Regions from separate parts of the Streptomyces sp. 840.1 genome, predicted to be linked through region 1. Evidence: riboswitches for the same ligand, from Rfam matches in the RefSeq annotation. Region 1 holds a riboswitch; the other holds the start of a gene.

Region 1 (4,206 bases):
CGCCAACCGCTGATCAGCGGGGTTTTGCCTGGGAGGCAATAAATTTGCCTCCCAGGAAAGATCCTGGCCCAATGGACACATGAATCCTCCAGAAGGAGGGGTGGCCGACGAGCTGCCCGGTGTCGCACCGCGCCTGCGCGATCTGCGCCGCGGCCGAGGGCTCACCCTGGAGACCGCCGCCCAGCGCGCCGGGCTCTCGCCCGCCCATCTGTCCCGGCTCGAAACGGGCCGGCGCCAGCCCTCGCTGCCGATGCTGCTCGGACTCGCCAGGATCTACGGTACGACGGTCTCCGAGCTGCTCGGCGAGATCCCCCCGGAACGTGACGCGATCGTCCGCGCCCGGAAGTTCGAGGGGGCCGAGGCCGACGGCTGGATGTATCAGCAGGCGGGTGGTCCGGGCCGGGCGATGCAGGCGCTGCGCGTCCGGGTCCCGTACGGCGCGCAGGGCGACCTGGTGCGGGTCCACCCCGGTGAGGAATGGCTGTACGTCCTGGCCGGGAACCTCCGGGTGACCCTGGGCGAAACGGTGCACGACCTCGGCCCCGGGGACAGCGCGCACTTCGACTCGCTCACCCCGCACCGGATCGCGGCACCGGAGCGCGAGGGCGCCGAGCTGCTCTTCGTCCACACCCTGCTGCAGAGCCCCGCCGCCGAGCTGTGCCTCGGCAGCGGAATCCACCGTCGCTGAGAAGCCGCCCCCGCCACCGGCCCGGCCGGTTGCCAGAGAGGACTGTCATGTCCGATTCCGAGAACTACGACCCGCTCACCCCGGCCGCGCGCAAGGACGCCGACACCCAGGAACGCAAGATGCCGCGCGGGCTCGTCATCAGGCTGTTCGCCTACCTGGTGGCCGGGCACGTCATCGCGGGCTTCCTCTACCTGCTGTTCGCGGTGGGGATGCACAACCAGTAGCCGCGGACCCCGCGGCCCCAGGCCCGGCGGACGCTCACGCCTCGTCGAGGAGCCGCTCGCGCAGCCGCTCCCGCGTCGCGGGGGTGATCCTCAGTCCCTCGGAGAGGTAGCGCTCGGTGCCGCCCCACGTCTCGTCGATCGTGGCGAAGGCCGCGGCGAGGTATTCGCTGTGGGCGCCGAAGAGGGGGCTGAGGAGCTCCATCACCTCGGGCGACATCCCGGCGGCCGAGGTGTCGCTGCGGCGGACCCGGTAGCGGCGGTGGGCGTCGTTGGACTTGAGGTAGTCCGCCTCGACGGCGTCGCGGCCGACACCCACCGCGAGCAGTGAGACCGCGATGGAGAGCCCCGCCCTGTCCTTGCCCGCCGCACAGTGCATCAGGGCCGGGACGCTGTCCTCGGCCAGGGCGTGCAGCACCCGGCTGTGCTCGGCGGTGCGGTCCAGGATGATCGAGCGGTACGAGGAGACCATCCGCGCCGTGCCCTGGCCGTTGCCGAGGATCCCGCGCAGCTCGTCCATCTCGCCGTCGCGCACCATCCGCCAGAACTCGCTGCCGTCCGCCGGGTCGGTGAGCGGGATGTTCACATTGCGCACGCCGGGCAGCTCCACGTCCGCCCCGTCCAGCTTGAGGTCGGCAGCGTTGCGGAAGTCGAAGACCGTGTGCAGCCCGAGGCCGCCGAGGAACGCCGCGTCCTCGGGGGTGGCGTCCGCCAGGTGACCGCTGCGGAAGAGCCGTCCGTAGCGGACCCGGCGGCCGTCCGTGGTGGGCAGTCCGCCCACGTCGCGGAAGTTACGGACCCCCGCCAGCTCGGGTTCCGTCGACGGGGTCTGCGGCAGCTGCTGCGTCACGGTCACTCCTGGAGGCTCTGGCGCCGACGCGTGTCGCCGACGGGTCCACTCCCGTGACGATACGACATCGGATATTCGGACGATCATCCCGGCGACAGCCCTGATCCTGCCGCCGCGCGCCGCCTCTTCGTGGAGCGCCGGAGTGGACGACGGGCATGACATGTCCGTATTGAGGCTTTTAGTCGAACATGCCCTGCTTATGCGGGAGATGGTCACCCGCTCGTGAGCGGGATCATATCCGTGACGGTGTGTGGCGGTGGGCCCGTCGGGTAATCCGTACGCCGCGCGGAATGCCAAGATCCATAATCCACGGAGTGTCACCGTAATTCCGTGCCGATTTTCCCGAGCGGAATCCGGAGCGGAACCCGTGGCTTGTTTCCGCCGTCCCGGCTCGCTTACGTTCCATGTCAATCCGGATGGAACGCCTAATCCTGCCGCCGTCCGGAATTCGCACCCACTCACCGTGTGGCAGGAGCGGGGGAACCAGGTAAGCCGCCGACCGGAGAGATCCGGCCGGCTCGGGGTGAAGTCGCGCCAGGCGCGACCGGGCATCTCCAGCCCGAACCCGACAGCTCACCTCGTAGGCGCCGGAGAGGAAATTCTTCATGCCCATTCCGGGTAAGCACCGCCGTCCCAAGTCCGCCACCATCGCCCGCGGCGTCGTCGTCGCGAGCGCCGGCGGAGCCGTCATCGCGCTTCCGCTGCTCGGCGCCACCGGTGCCAGCGCCGCGGAGCACGCCGCTCCCGCCACCGCGCAGTCGGCCGCCGCGCACGCCACCCCGGCCAAGCCGGTCGCGGACAAGCAGTCCGGCACCAAGACCTACTCCGTGGTCTCCGGCGACTACCTGTCGAAGATCGCTGCCGAGCACAAGCTCAAGGGCGGCTGGGAGAAGCTGTACCAGGACAACCGCAAGGTCGTCGGCGACGACCCGAGCCTGATCTTCCCGGGCATGAAGCTGACCCTCGGCGGCAAGGCCTGGGGTCACGCCCCGGCCACCGGCTCGCACACCTCCACGGGTGACACCACCCCGTCGAAGGCCCCGTCGAAGGCTCCGGCCCAGACCGAGTCGAAGGCCCCCGCGGCCTCCACCGACACCCAGGCGTCCAACACCGCCTCCGCCGACCAGGGCTCGTCCTCCGGCTACGTCCACCCGGTCCCCGGCAACCACACCACCGCCTACCGCGCCTCCGGTGCCAACTGGTCCAGCGGCAGCCACACCGGCATCGACTTCCCCGTCTCCACCGGCACCAGCGTGAAGGCGATCACCTCCGGCACCGTCGTCACCGCGGGCTGGGGCGGCGCGTACGGCAACGAGGTCGTCATCAAGCACGCCGACGGCCACTACTCGCAGTACGGCCACATGTCCTCGCTCTCCGTCTCGGCGGGCCAGACCGTGACCGCGGGCCAGCAGGTCGGCCTCTCCGGCGCCACCGGCAACGCCACCGGCCCGCACCTCCACTTCGAGGTCCGCACGGGTCCGGCGTACGGCTCGGACATCGACCCGATCGCCTACCTGGCGTCGCACGGGATCAACGTCTGATCCAGGCAGTACCGGTCCGGCGACCCGGACCCTGGCAATACACCGGAGGGACGGTGCGCGGCGGCGCACCGTCCCTCCGCTTATGTGCGGCCGGCGTTCGGAGGACGGCCGCACTTATTCCCCCTTTACCGAAAACTGACTGGGTGGTCTATCTCACCACCCGTCAACCCCGTATTACGGTCGCGTAGGTCACAATCGACGGTGCAGGATATGCCCTTGTGGCAGACGATTCGAGAAACATCCGACAGGGCGTCATCAACCGACAGGGCGCCATCGAGTCGTACGCGGCGATTGGCGACAGCTTCACCGAGGGAGTCGGCGACCTGGGCCCGGACGGGACATTCGTCGGCTGGGCCGACCGGTTGGCGGTCATCCTCGCCGACCAGCTCCCGGACCCCGAAACGGCGCAGGACACCATGGGTGCCGCGCACGGAAACTTCCGGTACGCCAATCTCGCCGTACGAGGACGCCTCCTCGACCAGATAGTCGAGGAGCAGGTACCGCGCGCCAAGGAACTCGCCCCCGACCTGGTGAGCTTCTGCGCGGGCGGCAACGACATCATCCGGCCGGGCACCGACCCCGACGACGTCGCCGAGCGCTTCGAGCGCGCGGTCGCCGAGCTGACCCGGTCGGTCGGCACCGTCATGGTCACCACCGGCTTCGACACCCGCGGCATTCCGGTGCTGCGCCATCTGCGCGGCAAGATCGCCACCTACACCGCCCATGTGCGGTCCATCGCGGACCGCTACGACTGCCCGGTGCTCGACCTGTGGTCGCTGCGCTCCGTGCAGGACCGGCGCGCCTGGGACGGGGACCGGCTGCACCTGTCGTCCGAGGGGCACACCCGCGTCGCGCTGCGCGCCGCCCAGGTCCTCGGTCTCGACGTGCCGGCCGACCCGGACCAGG
Region 2 (4,206 bases), on a different contig from region 1:
TGGGCTCCCCGGTGACCAGGTCGTCGTAGCCGTCGCCGTTGATGTCACCGGACGCGACGGCCGGGCCGCCACGCAGGTCCCGGTCGTAGCGCAGGCCCTGGACCTCGGCCAGGAAGAGCGCGGACCAGCCGTACCCCGGTTCGTCGCCCCCGGTGACTCCGGAGACGACGAGGTCGGCGAGGCCGTTGCCGTCGTAGTCGCCGGTGGTCATCGCCCCCGGCAGGATCGGGCGGCCCGGCGTGCCGGGGAGCCGCTGGTGGGAGAGGGGCGGCGGGGGTGCGGATGCCCGGCGCGCGGCCGCGTCGTACTGGTAGAGCGTGAGGTCGTCGTGGTCGGTCACGGCGAGCTGGTCGCCGGGGATGTCGGGGCTGAAGTGGGCCGCCGCGAGGGCGCCGGCGAACCTGGCACCGGCCGTGGGAGCGTCGGCCTGCAGCCAGTCGCCCGCCGCGCCCGTGAGCCCCTTCGCGGAGCCCCACAGCACGACGGCGCCGCCCGCGTCGGTCACCGGCTCGACGTCCTCACCGGGTACGCCGACGACCGCGTCGTCGTAGCCGTCCCCGTCGAGGTCGCCGGTGGCGAGGGCCCGGCCGAAGCCGTCGCCCGCCTCGGCGGCCCCCGGTACACCGGCGGTGTTCTGGCTGAGGACGGCCGCGCGGGCCGTTCCGGTGCCGGTGGGCGAGCCGTACTGCACGGTGACGTACCCCGCGCCCTTCTTCCCGCCGACGGTGCCGCCCGGCGCGCCGGTGAGCACGTCGTCGTAGCCGTCGCCGTCGAAATCGCTGTTGCGGTCGTTCGCGTGCGTTCCGCCGGGAGTACCGGCGTGGGCGGCGGGGGCAGCGATGCCGGCCACCGCCGTCAGGAGACAGGCGGCCGCGACAACGGCGGCCGAGCGGTTGGTGCGCACGAGCGGCTCCTCGGTTCAAGGATGACCGGGCGAGTCCGGGGGGACGCGGGGAAGGGCCCGTTGCCTTCCCCGCGTCCCGTTCGACCGCCTGTGGGCCGCAAGGGTTGTACGGCACGCGAAAGGGGTGGGAGGGAGCCACGTGGCTCCCTCCCACCCCTGCGCCCGGCTCCTCCCGAAGGTGGGGGCCGGGGTATGTCAGTAGGCGCCGAAGACGTTGTCGATCGAGCCGTAGGTGGCCGCGGCGTAGTTGCACGCGGCGGTGATGTTGGCGACCGGGTCGAGGATGTCCATCGACGTACCGGCCACGTGGTAGGCCTCGAAGGTGGGCTGGATCACCTGGAGCAGGCCCTTGGAGGGCGTGCCGGCGACCGCGTTCGAGTCCCAGTTGTTGACGATCTGCGGGTTGCCGGAGGACTCGCGGATGATGTTGCGGTGGATGCTGTCGTAGCTGCCGGGGATGCCGTGCTGGGCCATCACGGCCAGCGACTCCTTGATCCAGCCGTCGAGGTCGTCGGTGTACGCGGTCGCGCCCTGTGCGGGAGTGGTGGCCGCGGTCTCGGTGGCGACGGTCTCGGTGGCGGCGGTCTTCTCCGCCACAGGCGTGACCGTCCGCTGGGAACGGTCGGCGCGGTCGGCACTCTCGGACCGGTCGGACGACTGCGCGTCGGCCGCGGACTTTGCCTCGGACGCGGCCTTTGCCTTCGAATCGGCGGTCGGCGCGGCCTTGTGCGGGGCGGCTGCGGACTTGGCGCCAATGGTCAGCTTGAGGCCCGGGTGAATCAGATCGGGGTTTCCGCCGACCACACTCCGGTTGTCCTGGTAGAGCCGCTCCCAGCCACCGCTGAGGGAATGACCCCGGGCGATCTTGGAAAGCGAATCACCGGAGACCACGGAATAGGTGGCGGACTCGGCCTTGTGGGCAGCAATTCCCTTGGCAGCAAAGGCGGTCGAGGTCGCCGACTTTTCTGCGACGACCGGGTGCGCCGGTGCGGCAGAAGCGGACCCGGACATGATCAGGGGGAGCGCGAGAACGACTCCGCCCGTGCTCACGGCGATGAAACCGCGGGTCAGGGAGGTGGACTTGGAACGACGGTGGTTACCCATGATGGGCATGGCGCATTTCCTCTCCGCCGCCTGCGAGGTGAGCTGTCGGGTTCGGACTGGAGATGTCCGGCCGCACGTGATGGCGACTTAACCCCTAGCCGCTCCGGATACCGGACCGGCGGCAAACCTGGGTCCCCCGCTCCTGCCGTACGTGAGTGGTCGGGTTCCCGGACGGCGGCAGGATTCGGCGTTCCATCCGGATTGACGGTGACCGTAAGCGAAAAGCGTCGGGCGGAACAAGCCCTGAATTCTTGATCGCAATTGATTCGCAAGATCAATTCAAGGAAATGCTCAGAATCAGATCCCCGAAGCCAAGTCAACTTTCTTGGCACGACAGGGAACCGAAGCCGGACGCACCGCGTCACGGGCCGGGAAGGTGATGCTGACCACTGCGCCCGAAAAGGGTGATTTGCTCAATCTCCATACCCTTTGAGCCACAGAAAAGCGTCTTCGGTGGGCGATTAACGACGATTCCGATTAATCACTCAATCAGGACATTTCACTGGAGGTGACGACCCGCCACCCCGGCTCGGCGTCGCCTCTAATCCATCTCCACAGATGCATCTAAATAGATGCACTACGGTGTGGGGCATCGGCCGACGCTCCGGGCGCCGCCCGCCACTGCGACCGGGAGAACCTGATTTCCTCGACACCGACGGCGCCACGCTCCACTACGAGGTCCGCGGCTCCGGCCCGCCGCGCTCGGCAACCCCGGGGCAGCTCGCGCTGGTCGTGGCGCCCGACCCGGCCGCACCGTCAACGGCAACACCACGCATCCGCGGGCGTTCGCGGCCCGGCTGCGGAACGTGCCGTCCAGCGCATGAGCGCGGGCACGGCCGGCCGGGACGATGACGGGCGACCGCCGCCCCACACGACGGCGAACGGCAGACGGCAGACGGCAGACGGCAGATCCGACCCGGTCAAAGCGAGAGGTTCCGGCTCCCCTCGCGTCGCAGAAGCGCGGAAAGGTGGTGCTGGAGCGGCTGGCCGACAGCCGCGAGGTCGTGGACGAATTCGAGCGTGCCGTCGGCCGTCAGCGTGTAACGGCGGCGTGTGGCGCTGACCTCCTTGGCGGTGGGCGCGAGGGCGACCCGATGGGTGGCCAGGTCGGCCACGCCGTCCGCAGCACTGCCCGTCAGGATCTCCGCGACACCGGTGGGCTGAGTGATCAGCGCCTCCACACGCCCGTCCGGCTGCATCCGCCACCAGCCGCTCTCCCGCGCCGAGGGCCGCAGCGGGGCGTCGTCCGCGTCGAGCAGCCAGGCGCGCGCCTCGTAGTGGAGGAAGGGGCGCCCGTCATGACTGAACGTCACCTCCTGCGCGTACCGGAACTCCTGGGCGAGCGTCGGGTATTCACCGCGGCCCTGCCCGGTCCAGGTGCCCAGGAACCCGGTCAGTGGTGCGAGCAGCGCGTGCGGAGCAGGCGCGTCGTCCGGCCGGAACGCGTCGGGGTACGGGTACTGCCGGGCGGGGTCGGACATCTTGCGCGCTCCTGGATCGGTGACGGGGACGGGCGCCGCGCGAAGGCGACGGCGACGGTTGGCAGCCTAAGGGCTGTCCCGTGAATGATCTCCGGCTCGCGTGACACGCGGCCTCCCGCTGCCTGGATTTGCCCGCCTGCTCAGGTGTTCAGGATGCGCACGGCGAGCAGTAGCTGCCAGGCCCAGCCGATGGTCAGCGAGATGCGCTGAAGCAGTCCGCCGATGTCGACCCAGCGTTGCCGCTGATCGAACGCGGCACTGGCCAGGGCCATCGTCGCCACGAAGAGGACACCGCAGGCGATCGAGCAGACGGCCCAGCCGGGCGGGCCGGACGGGGCGTATACGAAGCAGGCGGCAGCGAGGGCCAGGAAGCCGATGGAGGAGAACAGGTCATGCAGAGCCCCCGCGCGGGTGTGACGCCGGAGCCGATCAGGCGTGCCGGGCGGGTAGCCGCTCACCGGATCCGTCCGGAAGGCGCCTGCTCCCAGCAGACCGACCGCCCACGCGCCGACCAGCAGGGCGCCCCACTCGAAGGGCCCGACACGCCACAGAGCCACAGCGAAGGCCAGCGACAGCCCGCCCGCGAAGAGGAAGTTGACGGTCTGTGCCCACCCGGCAGGGCCGAGGGTGAGCGAGCTGACGGGATGGCGGCGCGGTCTGTAGCCCACGCGGCCGGCGCCTTCCAGCAGGTACGCGACGGTGAAGAGAGGGCCGGCG

What was found. A riboswitch is a leader RNA that binds a small molecule or an ion and turns the genes downstream of it on or off. The one in region 1 is predicted to bind cyclic di-AMP.
Region 2: another riboswitch for cyclic di-AMP. It lies ahead of EDD93_RS30245 (LysM peptidoglycan-binding domain-containing protein); the one in region 1 lies ahead of EDD93_RS35740 (LysM peptidoglycan-binding domain-containing M23 family metallopeptidase).

What each region holds. Positions count from the first base shown of each region.
Region 1 is NZ_RJUU01000003.1:727,478-731,683, reverse strand. It holds gene EDD93_RS35755 (aspartate aminotransferase family protein) at 1-13, shown strand, start outside; gene EDD93_RS35750 (helix-turn-helix domain-containing protein) at 80-688, shown strand; gene EDD93_RS39820 (DUF6126 family protein) at 736-912, shown strand; gene EDD93_RS35745 (tyrosine-protein phosphatase) at 947-1,759, opposite strand; cyclic di-AMP (ydaO/yuaA leader) riboswitch at 2,172-2,361, shown strand; gene EDD93_RS35740 (LysM peptidoglycan-binding domain-containing M23 family metallopeptidase) at 2,365-3,300, shown strand; gene EDD93_RS35735 (SGNH/GDSL hydrolase family protein) at 3,519-4,206, shown strand, end outside.
Region 2 is NZ_RJUU01000002.1:908,868-913,073, reverse strand. It holds gene EDD93_RS30250 (FG-GAP repeat protein) at 1-904, opposite strand, end outside; gene EDD93_RS30245 (LysM peptidoglycan-binding domain-containing protein) at 1,100-2,017, opposite strand; cyclic di-AMP (ydaO/yuaA leader) riboswitch at 2,023-2,208, opposite strand; gene EDD93_RS30240 (FABP family protein) at 2,929-3,489, opposite strand; gene EDD93_RS30235 (DUF998 domain-containing protein) at 3,630-4,206, opposite strand, start outside.